DNA from 3 places in the Streptomyces sp. NPDC050388 genome. Region 1 is predicted to be linked to each of the others. Evidence: riboswitches for the same ligand, from Rfam matches in the RefSeq annotation. Region 1 holds a riboswitch; each other region holds the start of a gene.
What was found. A riboswitch is a leader RNA that binds a small molecule or an ion and turns the genes downstream of it on or off. The one in region 1 is predicted to bind cobalamin.
Positions count from the first base shown of each region.

Region 2: linked by a shared signal. The riboswitch ahead of AB0I73_RS02640 (energy-coupling factor ABC transporter permease) and the one ahead of AB0I73_RS11415 (iron ABC transporter permease) in region 1 are both predicted to bind cobalamin.
Region 3: linked by a shared signal. The riboswitch ahead of AB0I73_RS16675 ((2Fe-2S) ferredoxin domain-containing protein) and the one ahead of AB0I73_RS11415 (iron ABC transporter permease) in region 1 are both predicted to bind cobalamin.

Region 1 covers NZ_JBFAKH010000015.1:69,889-75,248, reverse strand. Annotated here, with positions in the region: gene AB0I73_RS11425 (ABC transporter substrate-binding protein) at 1-493, opposite strand, end outside; gene AB0I73_RS11420 (ABC transporter ATP-binding protein) at 509-1,294, opposite strand; gene AB0I73_RS11415 (iron ABC transporter permease) at 1,294-2,403, opposite strand; cobalamin riboswitch at 2,504-2,625, opposite strand; partial or broken gene AB0I73_RS11410 (VOC family protein) at 2,692-2,910, opposite strand; gene AB0I73_RS11405 (IclR family transcriptional regulator) at 3,065-3,862, opposite strand; gene AB0I73_RS11400 (PDR/VanB family oxidoreductase) at 3,859-4,845, opposite strand; gene AB0I73_RS11395 (hypothetical protein) at 4,859-5,083, opposite strand; gene AB0I73_RS11390 (aromatic ring-hydroxylating dioxygenase subunit alpha) at 5,080-5,360, opposite strand, start outside.
Region 2 covers NZ_JBFAKH010000003.1:40,544-45,903, reverse strand. Annotated here, with positions in the region: gene AB0I73_RS02660 (ABC transporter ATP-binding protein) at 1-125, opposite strand, end outside; gene AB0I73_RS02655 (ABC transporter permease) at 122-1,030, opposite strand; gene AB0I73_RS02650 (ABC transporter permease) at 1,036-2,004, opposite strand; gene AB0I73_RS02645 (ABC transporter substrate-binding protein) at 2,025-3,620, opposite strand; cobalamin riboswitch at 3,798-4,007, shown strand; gene AB0I73_RS02640 (energy-coupling factor ABC transporter permease) at 4,037-4,750, shown strand; gene AB0I73_RS02635 (energy-coupling factor ABC transporter substrate-binding protein) at 4,747-5,124, shown strand; gene cbiQ (cobalt ECF transporter T component CbiQ) at 5,131-5,360, shown strand, end outside.
Region 3 covers NZ_JBFAKH010000025.1:64,943-70,302, reverse strand. Annotated here, with positions in the region: gene AB0I73_RS16685 (SAM-dependent methyltransferase) at 1-37, shown strand, start outside; gene AB0I73_RS16680 (ferric reductase-like transmembrane domain-containing protein) at 407-1,393, shown strand; cobalamin riboswitch at 1,525-1,647, shown strand; partial or broken gene AB0I73_RS16675 ((2Fe-2S) ferredoxin domain-containing protein) at 1,784-1,971, shown strand; gene AB0I73_RS16670 (alpha/beta fold hydrolase) at 2,237-2,989, shown strand; gene AB0I73_RS16665 (cytochrome P450) at 3,875-5,083, shown strand; gene AB0I73_RS16660 (serine hydrolase domain-containing protein) at 5,176-5,360, shown strand, end outside.

The sequences.
Region 1 (5,360 bases):
CTCTCCCGTTACGGCACGACTCACTCAGCAGATACGAGTCGACGCCCACCTCGTCCAGTTCGGCGGGGGTGAAGCCGGTTCCCTCGCTGAAGCCGTAGTTCCAGCCCGCGAAGACCAGATCGGCACGGGCGTCGAGGACCAGCTCCTTGTTGATCCTCTCCTTCGAGAGCCACGTGGTCTTCTGGTAGGCGTCCTTCCAGGGAACGGACGTGAGGTCGCCCTTGTCGTCGGGCATCACATAGCCCGCCATATGGCCCTCGAGTCCGAGCGCGAACATGATCTCGGTGATGCCGACGTCGTTGGTGACCACGCGCTGGGGGGCTGTGTCGTAGGTCTTCTTCTGGCCGCAGTTCTCCACGGTCACCGGATAGTGGCCGTCACGTGCGGCGGAACCGTCCTTCTCTCCTTCCCGAGAGGTGACCTGCGCACCGCAGCCGGTGAGGAGCAGGGCCGTGGCGAGCGCGAGTGCGGCGGGGCGTGCCAGGTGCGGCATGGTGGAGGTGGCTCCTCAGGTAGTGGGCTGAGCGGGCAGGAGACGGTCGAAGAGCAGCTGTACGGCGCCGGTCTCCGGGTGCGGGACGCGATGCGCCCGCACGCCGAAGACCTCGGCCAGCAGCTCGGGTGTGAGCACGTCGTGCGGAGCACCGGAGGCGACGATCCGGCCGCCGTCGATGACGTGGAGCAAGTCGCAGTGGAGTGCGGCGAGGTTGAGGTCGTGCAGTGCGGTGAGCACCGTCAGTCCGCTGCCACGCACCAGGGCGAGCACTTCCAACTGCTGGGCGATGTCCAGGTGGTTGGTGGGCTCGTCGAGCACCAGCACCCGGGGTCGTTGGGCGAGCGCCCGGGCGATCAGGACCCGCTGCCTCTCGCCGCCGGAGAGGGTGAGGAAGCCACGGTCGGCGAGGTGACCGGCGCCGACCCCCACCAGCGCGGCCGCGCACGCCTCGCGGTCCTCATCGGTGGTCCGGGCCGCCGACCGTTGGTGCGGCAACCGCCCCATCGCCACGACCTCGGCGACCGTGAAATCGAATTCGGTGACTGACTCCTGGGGCAGTGCGGCCACCCGACGGGCACTTTCACGCGCGCTCATGGCGTACAGGTCCTCACCGCCGAGCCGGACCGTACCGGCCGAGGGACGCAGCGCCCGGTAGACGCAGCGCAACAGGGTCGATTTCCCACTGCCGTTGGGCCCGACCAGGCCGACGAGCTGCCCCTCGGCCGCCCCCAGCGTGACCTCTTCCACCAGCCGGGCCCCCTCGGCCTCGACGGTCAGTGCGTCGACGTCGACCCGCATCACACGCCTCCGAAGGCGTAGGAACGGCGGCGCATCAGCAGGAGGAAACACGGCACGCCGATGGCCGCGGTCAGGACGCCCACCGGCAGTTCGACCGGTGCGAGCACCGCGCGGGACAGGATGTCCACCCAGACCAGCAGGACGGCTCCGGCGAGCGGTGCGACGGCCAGCAGCCGCCGGTGGTCGGCGCCGACGAGCATCCGTACGGCGTGCGGAACCATCAGCCCGACGAAACCGATCGCCCCGCTCACCGCCACCACCGCCCCCGTGACGGCCGCGGAGACCAGGAACAGCTCCTTGCGCAGCCTCCCCGGGTCCACTCCCAGCGCGGCGGCCGTCTCGTCGCCCATGGCCAGGGCGTTCAGACGGCGCGCCGACCACGCGAGGTGGACGAGGCCGCCGAGCACCGCCCCCGCGGCGATCGGAACGGAGGCCCAGTTGGCGCCGCCGAGGCTGCCGAGCAGCCACATCATCGCGGAACGAGCCGCCTCACCGCGCTCGGCCGCGAACACCATGAACGTGGTGACGGCCGAGAAGCCGTAGAACATCGCGGTGCCCGTCAGGACGAGCCGCAGCGGGCTCAGTCCGCGAGGGGTACGGGCGATCGCGTACACCAGCACCATGGCCAGGAGCGCGGAGAGGAACGCCGCCGTGGACAGGGCCCAGACGCCGAGCGCGCCGAAGGCTCCGAAGATGAGCACGGCGTTGGCGCCCACGGCCGCGCCCGAGGAGATGCCCAGCACGTACGGGTCGGCGAGAGCGTTGCGGACCATGGCCTGCACCGCGACGCCGATGGCCGACAGCCCGGCCCCGACGATCGCGGCCAGCACGGCCCGGGGAAGGCGCAGTTCCCAGACGATGGTGTACGCCGGCACCTGGCCGGGGGTCATGGACCCGCCCGTCAACCCGGCCCACAGGTGGTGTAGCACCTCGCCCCAGGAGATCCCCGACGCCCCGATCCCCACCCCGCAGACGAGGGACACGGGCAGAGCGGCGCCCAGGCCGATCAGGAGAAGGGGCAGTGGAACGCGCCGGGGGGACGCGGCCCCGGCTCCGGTACGGGGCGTGTGCGCGGGCGTGGCAGGTTCGGTTTCGAGGGTGGTGGCCACGGACGGGTCGCTTTCGCCTCAGGCCGTGCCCCTGCGCAACAGAAGGAGCGGCCCCGGGCGCGGGGCGCCCTGCGCAGCACCTCTCGCAGTCCACGGCGATTGACAGGAGCCTTCACACCGCGGGTAATCGGGCTTGCGGGGCCTCGGACGGGCTCCGCCTACCGTTGCGGGTCAGCGCCGGAATTCGACCGGACTTCCCCCGCGGGGCATGTGCAGCTTAGCCTGCCCACCAGGACACCCCCGCCGGTGGTGGCGGAAATCACCTTCCGCCGGGGTGGCCTGGCACTCTCACCGGACTTCTGCATCTGTCCTGGTCAACGGTCTGGCAGTGGGGAGTGCGGCTACAGGACCCCTGGCAGGGGCGAGCTGGTTCCGCGGTGCCGGGGTGCGCAGGGCGTCGAACTCGTTGCCCTCGGGGTCGGCCATGACCACCCGACTCCGGTCCGAGCCCCGGCCCACGTCCACCTTGACGGCGCCGAGGCCGAGCAGCCTGGTCACCTCGTCCTCGGCGAGCGGCTCCTCCAGGACCCAGCGGTGCCCGGGCGACCCGAGCACCTCGCTGCTCGCCGGCAGCGCGCCCAGCGCCGCGATGCGCTCCCGCACCCCGGCTCACAGAGCCGGTACCGGATCCGGCGAAACGGCGTCTCGTTCCGGGACCGGCTCATCCTCCGCTCCCCTGCGCGTCCGCCGGTCGGGTGCCGAGGGCGCGGGAGATGCCGCGTGCGGCCGTGCGGACCACGGGGAGGTGGGACCGGGCGGCGGCGTCGTTGGGCACGACCACGCCGACGGCCGCGACGACGTCGCCCGAGCCGTCGCGCACGGGGGCCGCGATGCCGAGGGCGTCCTCGTGCACGAAGCCGGGGCAGTACGCGTAGCCGTCGCGGCGTACGGCGGCGAGCTGGGCCCGCAGCCTGCCCGGGGCGACGGGGGTGGCGGCTGTGTAGGCGTTCAACCGCCCTGCCTCGACGACCTGTTCGCGCAGCCCGGCGGGGGCGTGCGCGAGCAGGACGAGGCCGCTGGAGGAGGCGTGCAGCGGCAGGCGGCCCGCGATCCGCGTGTAGTTGACGACGGAGCCGGGCGTGGACAGCCGTTCCACGAACAGCACCTCCTCCCCGTCGCGCACGGCGAGCTGCACGTGGTGGCCGACGACGTCGTGGACGCCCTCCAGGAACGGCATGGCGCGCTCGCGCAGTGTGAGGGCGGGCGAGGCGCGCGAGGCCAGCTCCCACAGGCGCACCCCGACCCGTACCAGACGCCGTTCGTCGCGCACCAGCAGCCCGTGCGCGACGAGTTCGGCGATCAGGCGGGAGGCGGTGGCCACGTGCAGTCCCGACCGGCGCGCGATCTCGGAGACGGACAGGGCGGGCTCGTCCTGGGTGAACGCCTCCAGGATGCGCACCGCCCGCGTCAGGACCGACTCGCCGGGTCCCCCCGCGCTCGCAGGTCGAGGACCGCTCACAGGTCGAGGACGAGGCGGGGGCAGGCGGCCCGGGAGACGCAGATCATCATGGTGTCGTTCGCGGCCTGCTCGTCGGGGGTGAGGAGGGAGTCGCGGTGGTCCACGGTGCCGTCGAGCACCGGTGTCTCGCAGGTGCCGCAGGTGCCCTCGCGGCATGAGGACAGCACCTGCACACCCGCCTGCTCGACGGCCTCCAGCACCGAGACGCCGGGCGGCACCGTCACGGTGCGGCCGCTGCCGGCCAGTTCGACCTCGAACTCCTCCTCCGCGGCGGCGGGCCGCAGGTCCTTGGGTGCGAACCGCTCGGTGTGCAGGGCGGCGTGCGGCCGGACGGCGCAGCGTTCCTCCACCGCCCGCAGCAGGCCTTCCGGGCCGCAGCAGTAGACCGACGTGTCCGGGAGCGGGCTGCCGAGCAGGGCGTCCAGGTCCGGCAGGCCGTGTGTGTCCTGCGGTACCAGGCGGACGCGCTCGCCGTAGGCGGAGCGCAGCTCGGCGTGGAAGGCCATGGAGGCAAGGGTGCGTCCGCCGTACACCAACTCCCAGTGGGCACCCTGACGTTCGGCTTCGGCGAGCATCGGCAGGAGCGGGGTGATGCCGATGCCGCCGGCCAGGAACAGGTAGCGGGGCGAGGGCTGGAGTGCGAAGTGGTTGCGCGGGCCGCGCACCCGTACCGGGTCGCCGGGGGCCAGGTGGTCGTGGACGTGGGCGGAGCCTCCCCGGCCGTCCGGCTCGCGCAGCACGGCGACCTGCCAGCGGGTTCGGTCGGCGGGGTCGGAGCACAGCGAGTACTGGCGGGTGAGTTCCGGGGTGAGCCGGAGGTCGATGTGGGCTCCGGGGCGCCAGGGCGGCAGGTCGCCGCCGTCGGGACGGGCGAGGGTCAGTCGCACGACGCCCCGGGCGACGGTGTCCCTGCCCTCGACGACCAGGTCGAGGTCGGTCTCGGTGCCGCTCTCCTGGGCGCGCGTGGGGATCACGGTGGTCACGGTACTTCCTCCGTCAGGCGAGGGCGGGCTCGGGCGTCCCGGCGGGCGGGGGCGTCGCGGCGGCGGGCGGGCGGTGCCCCTCGGGGTGGGCGAGCAGCCAGTCCCACAGTTCCACCGGGTCCTCGAACTCGCGCTCGGCGCCGCAGTGGCAGACGGCGAGCAACCGGTCGGTGCCGAGGACCCAGTGGATGCGGTGGACGCCACCGCCGGTGAGCGCCGGGGGATGCAGCGGGCTCATCGGGACGCCGCCGCCGGACGGTCCTGGTCCGCTCCTTCGGCGGCCAGGCGGGCGAGGATCCGGCGCGCGGCGAGGCCGCCGGTGTCGATGTTGACGGACAGCTCCTGGTAGCCGTCCTGCTCGGTGTCGAGCGCCTTCTGCAGCACGTTGAGCGCGACCACGTCCTGCAGGACCACGGTGCGGTTGTTCTCCCGCAGGAAGTCGGAGACCTCCTGGTCCCCCGGTGCGAAGTCCCGGGCCACCGCCCAGAAGTCGTACGTGGTCTTCTCGGTGGACG
Region 2 (5,360 bases), on a different contig from region 1:
GCGAGGCATTCGCCGGGCGCCACGTCGAAGTGGGCGTCGGTGACGGCGGCGATGCGGCCGCCGTCGGGTACCAGGAAGCGCACCGACAGTCCGCGGACCGACAGTACGGGAGGTCGCTCGGTCACAGCGTCAGCTCCGATCGGCGGCGGGGGTTGATCCGCTCCCGCCAGACTCCGGCGAGTCCGGCGATGGCGAGGGTGGGGATGATCAGGAACAGGCCGGGGAAGAGGGTGGGCCACCAGTGGCCGGCGAGGAGTGAGCCGCGGGCGCCCTGGATGAGGGTGCCGAGGCTGGCGGTGTGGGTGGGCAGGCCGAGGCCGAGGAAGGAGAGCGCCGATTCGTGCCACATGGCGTGCGGGATCATCAGGACGGCGGCGAGGCCGGCCTGGGGCAGTACGCCGGGCAGCAGGTGCCGTACCGCGACCCGCAGGCGGGAGGCGCCGCCGGAGACGGCCGCGTCGATGTAGGGGCGGGAGCGCAGGGAGAGGACCTCGGCGCGGACGATGCGGGCGGTGGACAGCCAGTGGGTGAGGGCGACGGAGATCACCACCGGCCAGACGCCGGGGCGGAACATGGCGACGATGAAGATGCCGAGCAGCAGGTGGGGGACGGAGGAGATGGTGTCGACCAAGCGCATGACGAGGCGGTCGACCCAGCCGCCGAGGGCTCCGGCGGTGGCTCCGACGGCGGTGCCGATGACGGTGGCGGTGAGCGCGGCCACGACGCCGACGAGCAGGGAGACCCGTAGTCCGTAGACGCAGCGGAGCAGGAGGTCGCGGCCCACGTCGTCGGTGCCGAAGGGGTGGGACCGGCTGGGTGGGAGGAGTTTGGAGGCGAGGTCGACGGCCTGCTGGTCGAGCTGGACCAGTGGGGGGACGAGCAGCACCGCGAGGGCGGTGAGGGCGACCAGGGTGGCGGAGACGCGCAGGCGCAGGGTGTGGGTGGAGCGGCGGGTGGTGCCGTGCGAGCGCCAGGCGGTCGCGGCCGTGGGGGCGGTCGCGTCGGCCTTCTCGACGGTGGTGTCAGCCATGGGGATCACATCTCATCCAGCTTGACCCTCGGGTCGATCAGTCCGTACAGGAGGTCGGCGAGGAGGTTTCCGGCGAGGACGGCGGCGGTGGCGAGGGTCGTCAGGGCGGCCAGGAGGGGGAAGTCGACGGCGGTGGCCGCCTCGACGGTGGCGGCGGCGATGCCGGGCCAGCTGAAGACGGTCTCCACGAGGAGGGCGCCGGTGATGAGTTCGGGGACGCGGGAGCCGATGAGGGTGAGGACGGGCAGCAGGCCGGAGCGCAGGGCGTGGCCGAGCAGGACGGTGCGTTCGGCGAGGCCGCGGGCGCGGGCGCCGCGCACGGGGTCCTCGGCGAGGGCGTCGCCGACGCCCTGGCGGACGTAGAGGGTGAACCAGGGCAGTTGGGAGACGGCGAGGACGCCGGCGGGCAGGATCAGGTGGCTTGTGACCTGTGCGGCGGTGACGTGTTCGCTGCCGGTGTCGGTGAGGCCGCCGGCCGGGAGGACGTCGAGGTGGAGGGCGAACAGCCAGACGGCGAGCAGGGCGATCCAGAAGACCGGCGCGGCTTCCAGGCAGTAGGCGAGGGAGGTGACCGTGCGGTCGAGGAGGGAGCCGGGGCGGCGGGCGGCGAGGACGCCGAGCAGGGTGCCGAGGAGGACGGCGACGGCGAACGCGACGGTGCACAGCAGGGTGGACCAGACCAGGCGTTCGCCGATCGCCTCGGCCACCGGCTGCCGCATCACGCTGGAGTGGCCGAGGTCGCCGGTGAGGGCGGAGGTCAGCCACTCCCACCAGCGGACGGTGAAGGGCTGGTCCACGCCGAGGTTGGCCCGGAGCCGGTCCAGGGTTTCCTGGTCGGCGCCGAGGGCGGCGGTGCCGGCGTAGGCCTTGACGGGGTCGAACGGGGAGGCGGCGGCGAGGGCGAACGCGCCGAAGGTCACGACGAGGAGGACGGGCACGGCGAGCAGGGCCCGCCGTGCCACGAGGTGTCCCATCGCCGTCCAGGGCAGGGTCTTCACTTCTCGGGCTGCCAGTCCTCGGCGTTCCACCAGGGGCCGCTGGCGAAGCCGTGCTCGTGCGGTTCGACCTGGGTGGTGAGGTCGCCCCAGCGGTCGGCGAGGACGTACAGGTGGTCGATGTGGGTGAGGAAGGTGTAGCCGGGGTCCTTCACGAGTTCGCGCTGGAGGTCGTCGTAGGCGGCCTTGCGGTCGTCGGGGTTCTGGGCGCGGCGGCCGGTCTCGAGGGCCTTGTCGACGGCGGGGTTGTCGTAGTGGGGCATGTTGTTGAAGCCGTCTCCGGCGAGGGAGGAGTGCAGCAGGGTGTAGAGGCCGAAGTCGGGGTCGCCGGTGCTGCCGAAGCCGGCGAGGACGGCGTCCTTGCCCATGCGGGGTTCGATGACCTCCCAGGTGGCGCCCTCGACCTTGACGTCGATGCCGGCCTTCTTGGCGTCGGAGGCGTAGGCGAGGGCGTGGTCCTGGCGGACCTTGTCGCCGGAGGGGTAGAAGAGGGTGAACGCGGCGCGGGCGCCGTCCTTGGCGCGGATGCCGTCCTGGCCGGCCTTCCAGCCGTCGCGGTCGAGGATCTTCTTGGCCTCGGCGAGGTCCTGGGGGCGTTCGATGTCCTTGGCGTACCAGGGGTCGTCGAGGGGCAACGGCCCGTAGGCGGGGCGGCCGGCGCCGTCGAGGATCTTGTCGACCATGGCCTGGCGGTCCACGGCGAGGTCGAGGGCGCGGCGGATCGTGGTGTCGCCGGTGATCTTGTTCCCGGTGGGGAGGGTGACGGCGCGGAAGTCGTAGGTGGTGGCCCGGTAGGTCTTGCGGGCGTCGTCGTTCTTGAAGGTGGCGGCAAGGTTGGGCGGGAGGGTCGCGCCGTCGAGGTCGCCGGAGCGCAGCCGGGTGGCGCGGACGTCGTCGTCGGCGATGATCGCCATGGTGAGCTTCTTCACCTTCGGTGCGCCGCCCCAGTAGTCCGGGTTCGCCTTGAAGGTGAGCTTTTCGCCCTTGCTCCAGCCGGTGAGGACGTACGGTCCGGTGCCGATCGGCTCGGTGTTGAAGGCGCCGGTGTTGGGGTCCTGCTCGCCGGCGACGTGCTCGGGGACGATGGGCAGGACGGTGCGGGCCGGGAAGGCCGCGTAGGGGTACTTGAGGGTGAAGACGACCTTGTCGTCGCCGTCCGCCCGGACCTCCTTGACGGCGTCGAGTTCGCTCTTGGCGGTGTTGTTGGTCTTGTCGTCGAGCACCGTTTCGTACGTGTAGACGACGTCCTCGGCGGTGAGGGGTTCGCCGTCGCTGAACTTCACGCCCGGGCGCAGGGTGTAGGTGTAGGTGCGGCCGTCGTCGGTGATCTCGGGGAGCGCCTTCGCGAGGGCGGGCTCGAGTTCCAGGTCGGAGTCCCGGGCGAGCAGCCCGTCGAAGATCTTGGAGTTGCCGTCCTTGCCGTAGCCGAGCAGGGGGCTCAGGGTGTCCGGTTCGGAGGCGACCCCGATCACCACGGAGTCGGCGGACCCGCCGCCCGCGGCGCCGTCCGTGCCGCCGCCGGGCGCCGAGCACGCGGCGACCGCGGCGGCCATGGTCGCCGCGACGGCGGCACCCTTTATTCGTCGGGTCGTCATCTGATCTCACACCTTTGCTGCCCGGATCTCGTTGTTGCATATTAGTTGCAGCAGGGTTCTGCCCAGGACCCCCTCCCCTCATTCCCGCACTTCGGCGTGGTGGGCCCGTGGGGTGCGAGCTGCGGGGCGCCGTCCGTGCGCCCCCCGGGAGTGCTTGTCAGCGGCCCGGGACGGGGTCTAGTGTCGCCTCGCCTTGGTGAACGGGAAATCCGGTGTGATGCCGGTGCGGCCCTCGCCACTGTGATCGGGAAGTCCGGCTCCGGCCCCAGGCCCTGTCCCCCGACAGGACCGAACGGCAGCCACTGGGTCCCCCTCGGACCCGGGAAGGCGGAGCACGGGCGGTGGTACCCGTCAGCCAGGAGACCGGCCAGGGCGCGTCAACCATCCACGAGGTGCTGGAGAGGGTCTGCTGAGCCATGCACATAGCCGAGGGTTTTCTACCACCGGCGCACGCGGTCGCCTGGGGCGTCGCGTCGGCGCCGTTCGTCGTCCACGGAGCCCGGTCGCTCATCCGTGAGGTCAGGGAACACCCCGAGAGCACGCTGCTGCTGGGCGCGTCGGGAGCGTTCACCTTCGTTCTGTCCGCGCTGAAACTTCCCTCGGTGACCGGGAGTTGCTCCCATCCCACCGGCACCGGGCTGGGCGCCGTCCTGTTCCGGCCGCCGGTCATGGCGGTGCTGGGCACCATCACCCTGCTGTTCCAGGCCCTGTTGCTCGCCCACGGCGGGCTGACCACGCTCGGCGCCAACGTCTTCTCGATGGCGGTCGTCGGGCCGTGGGCGGGGTACGGGGTCTACCGGCTGGCGCGGCGGTACGGGGCGCCGCTGATGGCCGCGGTGTTCTGCGGCGCGTTCGTCGCCGACCTGTCGACGTACTGCGTGACGAGTGTGCAGCTGGCGCTCGCCTTCCCCGACCCGGGCAGCGGGTTCCTGGGCGCGCTCGGCAAGTTCGGTTCCATCTTCGCCGTCACGCAGATCCCGCTCGCGGTGAGCGAGGGGCTGCTGACGGTGCTGGTGATGCGCATGCTGGTGCAATCCAGCAAGGGCGAGCTGACCCGGCTCGGGGTGTTGGTGACCGGGCTCGGGAAGAAGACGGCGGGCGCGGGCGCGAGCGAGGCGGTGGCCCGATGAGCCGTGACGCGAAGATCAACTCCCTGTTGCTGCTTCTGGTCGCCGTGCTCGCCGTGGTGCCGCTGGTCCTCGGGCTCGGCGACCACAAGGAGGAGCCGTTCGCGGGCGCCGACGCGGAGGCGGAGACCGCGATCACCGAGATCGACCCGGACTACGAGCCGTGGTTCTCGCCGCTGTACGAACCGCCGTCCGGGGAGATCGAGTCGGCGCTGTTCGCCCTCCAGGCGGCGATCGGCGCGGGCGTGCTCGCGTACTACTTCGGGCTGCGGAGGGGACGCCGGCAGGGGGCGGAACGAACGCGGGCGGAGCAGGAGCGGGGGGCCGGCACCGAGGCGGACGTCGACGAAGCGGCCCCCGCGGGACCCGGGACCTGATCCCCCGTGCTGCCGATCGACGCGGCGGCGCACAGCAGTCGCTGGCGCCGCCGTCATCCCGTGGACAAGGCCGTGCTCGGGCTGGGGCTCACCGTGCTGGCGGTCTCGCTGCCGCCCTGGCCGGGCTCGGTCCTGGTGCTGCTGACCGCGCTCGCGGTGCTGCTGGGTCCGGCGGGGGTGCCGGGGCGACGGTTGTGGCGTGCCTACCGGGTCCCGCTGGGCTTCTGCGTGACCGG
Region 3 (5,360 bases), on a different contig from region 1:
GGTCAGCCGCCTGATGTCGGAGTACTTCCAGCCGTAAGCGGAGTCTGGGGGTGAAACCCCTGGAATCCCCGGTGAGGAGACTGCCGCGGCAGCCGGTCTCCAGCTGCTTTCCGGCCCCGCGTTCTCCGTTCGTCCGCCGTCCGCCGGGCGCGCGGCTCCCAGGCGCATGCGGATCACCGTGTACGTCTCGCCGTCCCCCGGCGGCCGTGTCCAGGAGCGGGTGGTGAACGTGTGCAGCCGCCCGCTCACGATGGCGCGACGCAGCAGATGGGCGCCGAACTCCTCGGCCTCGTCCAGCGTCTCTGGCCGGATGTCGTCTCGGTGAATCTCCTTCACACCGGCCACACTTGTTCCTCCACGACACCTGCACACCGTTCAACGGTGGCCCGCGCCGGGGAGCCCGAGGATGCTGCCAGAGACGACGCCCGAGGACGACGGGACGACCGCGCCGCCCACCCCTGACCGGCCCCCCGCGGCCCGCGTCACCCTGCGGGCCGATCTGCGGGCCGCACTGGTCGACGCGAGTGCGGCGGTCGTCCTCACGGCGGCTGTGTTCGTGTTCTTCTGGGCGCGCATGGAGTCGGGCGAGTCGGCGACGGTCGCGGTCATGCCGTTCATGGACGACCCGCGTACGTACTGGATGTACCTGCTCAGCCAGGCGTTCGGCTGGTCGGGGCTGCTGTGGGCGTGGGGCACGGTCATGCTCGGGCTGCTGTTGTCGGGGCCGCGCCCGGCCCGGCTGCCCGTCTCCCGGCAGGTCCTGGAACGCTGGCACCGCACCACCAGTCTGACCACGATGGCGCTGATGTTCGCGCACGCGCTGATGTTCTCGGCCGAACTCGTGCGCTACGAAGATCAGGTGGGGTGGGCCGAGCGGTTGTGGGTCGGCTTCGCGGACGCCTTCGTGCCCGGCTGGTACGACTCCGGGACCGGCCGCATCGCCATCCCCCTCGGGCAGGGCGCCCTGTACCTGGCGATCCCCCTGGGGCTGCTGTTCTACGTCCGGCACCGCATCGGTGCGAACGCCTGGCGCCGACTGCACCGCTTCGTGATCGTCGTGTACGTGCTGAGCGTGTGGCACACCCTGCTGTACGGCACCAACGTCTGGTACGGCGAGTGGCCGCGCACCGTGTTGTGGCTGCTGCAACTGCCGGTCGCCGTCATGCTGTTGCTCCGGTTGCTGCGGCCGGCCCGGCGGGCGGAGCGGCTGGGTGCGCCGGGCCGGTGCCAGGGAGGGTCCCTGCCGGGCTGGGGCCTGCGGGCCGCGGGTCGGGTCGCCGCCGCGGCCGTCGTGATCGGTCTCCTCGCGGTGGTGGCGTCCGGCCACGACGGCGGCCGGGACCGCCTGACCGAGCCGCCCGTGAGCAGCCCGCACGCCCCCGAAACGGAATGACCGCTCGGCCCGAGCCGGTGGGCGAGGTGCCCGGCCCTTCGGCCGGGCCGTACCCCGGGGCGGGCAGAGGCCATCGTGGTGCGGGCGCCACCCGAGTGGAGGGCTGGCCGGCGACAGGGCGACGGCGGAGCGAGGAAGCCGGTGTGAATCCGGCGCGGTCCCGCCACTGGGACCGGTGAGCGGATCCCGACAGGCCACTGCCCGGGGCGGGTGGGAAGGCCGGGGCGAGCCTCGACCCGAGAGCCAGGGAACTCACGCGGTCGCCCCTCGACGAACCACCGGGGCGGATCTCACCGGAGACACGAAGGGCGTGGCGTGCCCGCAGCGCCGACCGGGGCGACGACCGAGGAGCCGGCGGGCGCAACCGCGGCCGGACCGGTTCCGTGCCGCATCGTCGTGCCGGGACTGCTGTTGCGGCAGACCCGAGGCGACCGGTGTCGATCACACGGCCCGGACCCGACGCCTGCGCACGGTGGCGCCGGTACGTGTCTCCACATGCTCGACGTCTGCGACCGGGCCGACGTCATTGTCGTCCAGCCCCCCCCGCCGAGGGCCGTGCCGTCGGTGCCCGGCCGGTCTGACCGGGGTCGGCCGACCTGTCCGACGGTGAGGGCGAACACGGGGGCCGGCAACGGGCATCGGCCGCCAGGTGGATCTTGGTGGTTGCCTCCCGTGGGTCGACCGATCTCTGCCGCCCCCGGCACCGGGCACCTGGCGGTCGCGCCCCGCGAGGTGCCCCTCGACGGTCGGCGCGCGGGCACCGTACGGTCGGCGATGGTCACACCGGGCCTGCCGGGCGGGCGACTCCGGCCGCAGGGAAGAGAAGAAGGGCGGGAAGCTCCGATGGAGGGCAAGGACCCCTGGATCAGACCACTGCGCGGTGCCGTGCCACCTCACGCGCGCGTGCTCTTCTTTCCGCACGCCGGTGGCGCCGCCTCGTTCTACGCGCCGTTCGCACGGCGGTTCCCCGAGGGGTACGATGTCGCGGCCGTTCAGTACCCGGGGCGGCAGGAGCGCTTCGACGAGCCGTTCGTGGCGACCGTCGAAGGACTCGCCGACCGGCTGCTGCCGTCCCTGCGGCGATGGGCGGCGGAGCCCGTGCCGCTCGTGCTCGTCGGCCACAGCATGGGGGCGTCCGTTGCCTTCGAGTCGGTACTCCGGCTCGGGCGCGACCGGTTGACGGCACACTGCCGTCTCGTCGTTTCCGGCCGGACCGCCCCGTCGGCACCGCGCGAGATCCCGGCTTTCGACTCCGACCAGGAGATCCTCGACCACCTTGCCGGTCTCGGCGGCACCGACCCGGAGATCGTCCGCAGCCCGGATCTCATGGACCTGTTCCTGCCCGTCATACGCAATGACTACCGGGCGGTGACCCGGTACCGGCCGGTCCCCGACGCCGTGGTGGACACGCCCGTCCTCTGCCTGACCGGGGACCGGGACCCGCAGGTCGCGCCGGAGGAGGCCGCGGCCTGGAAGAGTCACACCACGGCCGGTTTCCGGCTGAAAACGCTCCCCGGGGAGCACTTCTTCCTGGCGGACCATCCGGACACCGTCGTGCGGCTCGTCGCCGAGTGCGCCGACGCCGACGGGCGATGACGGACGGCATGTTCGCGGCTCGCGGGGGCTTGCGGTACTGCAGCGAGCGGGTTGGTGTACGCCCGCGCACGCACGGGGTCGTGAGCGCCGGTGGCTTCCTTCACGCGCCGGGTCGTTCGCCCGTGTGCCGGGTGTCCGTCAAGGGGTTCGGCACGGGCGGCGTTCAGACATGCCGCTGCCGAATCTGGCCGAAACCCACGGGGTGGGTGACCATGCCTCAGTGGCGGATGGTGCAGGTGGCGGCGGTCATGGCCCGGTTGTCACGAGAGAAGTGAATTCCCCGTTGGTGCAAGGGGTTTGAGTGCGAGTCGACGGGTACACGCCCCTCGCGGCGGGCCGCTGACTGGGCATCTCCCCTCCGGTTTCGGGGGGTTGCCATTGTGTGACCCAACGTGAAAACTGTGAGCGCATTCGGCCCGGAGGTATCGGGTCGAAGCGTGTTCTGGCACGAAAAAAAGCACTGAATCGTGGAACAGGAGAGTTCTGCGCGGGGCCGCTGCGCAGGAAAGTCGGGGGGATGCGGTGATGTCTGTTGGGTGCCTGGCGCACGTGTCACCAGGCTGCGGGCGTGCGGACCTGTCGGCCGCACGGCGGACGTCCAGACCGCTCGGAGCCGCCCCGTCGTACGGAACCTGTCCCGAGGTCTGCTGACGCCCCGGGAAGCCACCCGCATTCCGTGCGGGGCGGACGGGCGGGCGGCCCCGAGCGGCGGCCGGCCCAGCCTGACCACGAGTCGGCCGCCTGGCGCGGAGCGAGGACCGCCGACCGGTGCCATACCCGTTGACCACGCCCATGACGGCCACGGCTTCCCGCCCTGCCCGGCGGCCCCACAGTGCCGTCGGTGACCCACCGCCGGGCCCGCACGCCCTCACCCAAGGAGGAACGGTGACCAGCACACAACTGTCCGGGACCGAATCGCCCCTGGACGCGTTGGCCGACCGGTGGCGGTCCTTGCGCGAGGCGGGCCCCGTGACCTACGACGAAGGGCAGAAGCAGTGGCGCGTCGTGGACCACCAGGGGGTCTCCGCCGTCCTCGCCGACCCGGCGACGTACTCGTCCGACCTCACACCGATCACCCCCACCCAGCAGGACTTCGAGACCTTCCGGCAGGGCAACTTCGTCGGCATGGACCCGCCGGAACACCGCAAACTCCGCACCTTGGTGAGCCAGGCCTTCACCCCCAGAGTGGTCCACGGGCTCGAACCGCGCATCGAGGCCGTGTGCGCGAGCCTGCTCGACGGTGTCGCGGACCGGGACCGGTTCGACCTGGTCGACACCCTCGCCCACCCCCTGCCGATCGTCGTGATCGCCGAACTCCTCGGCATCCCCGCCGGCGACCACGGACTGTTCCAGGAGTGGGCCGGCACCCTCTTCGGCGGCGACCAGCTCGGCGACAGTCTCGACATGGCCGACCTGGAACGGGCGTTGGAGGCCATCGCCCCGACCGTGCGCGAGATGAACGGCTACGTGCTGGACCACATCCGGCGCCGCCGCGCCCACCCCGGGGACGACCTCACCAGCAGACTCCTCACCGCCGAGGTGGACGGAGTGCGCCTGGCGGACGAGGAGATCGTCGGATTCGTCGCCCTGCTGCTGGTCGCCGGGCACGTCACCACCACCGCGTTGCTCGGCAACGCCGTGGTCACCTTCGACCGGCATCCCGGAACCCTTGCCGCGCTGCGCGAGGACCCCGGTCGGCTGCCGGACGCCGTCGAGGAGGTACTGCGCTGGCTGCCGCCCTTCCCCGAACTGGGAAGGCGCACCACCCGGCCGGTGGTGCTCGGCGGCCACGAGATCCCGGCCGACACCCTGCTGATGGCGCACCTGGGTGCCGCCAACCGTGACCCCTCCCGCTTCACCGCTCCGGACGTCTTCGACGTGGCCCGCAGTCCGAATCCCCATCTGACCTTCGGCCACGGCATCCACTTCTGCTTCGGCGCACCGCTGGCCCGGCTGGAGGCACGGATCGCGCTGCACATGCTGATGGACCGTTTCCCCACCCTCACGGTCCCCTCCTACGACGACGTCACGTACCAGAACCCGGCAGTCATCGTCGGCGTACGCCACCTGCCGATCGCCGTCACCAGACCGTGACGCGCGTCGACACGCCCAGGTTCCGCACCGCTCACCCGCGGGCCCGGCCGTGTTCTCTCCCCGCACCCGCTCTCCCCAGGAGTCCCCTGCTCATGCTGTACACCGCCGCCGCTCCGGCCGCCGACCGACCGCTGTCCCCGCTGCGCCAGGAGTTACAGAGCCGCCTCGACTCCCTCGCGCGCGTCCACCGCGTGCCCGGCGCCCAACTGGCCGTCCACACCGGCACGCACACCCTCAGCGTGCACACCGGAACGGCCGACGCCCTGACGGGAACCCC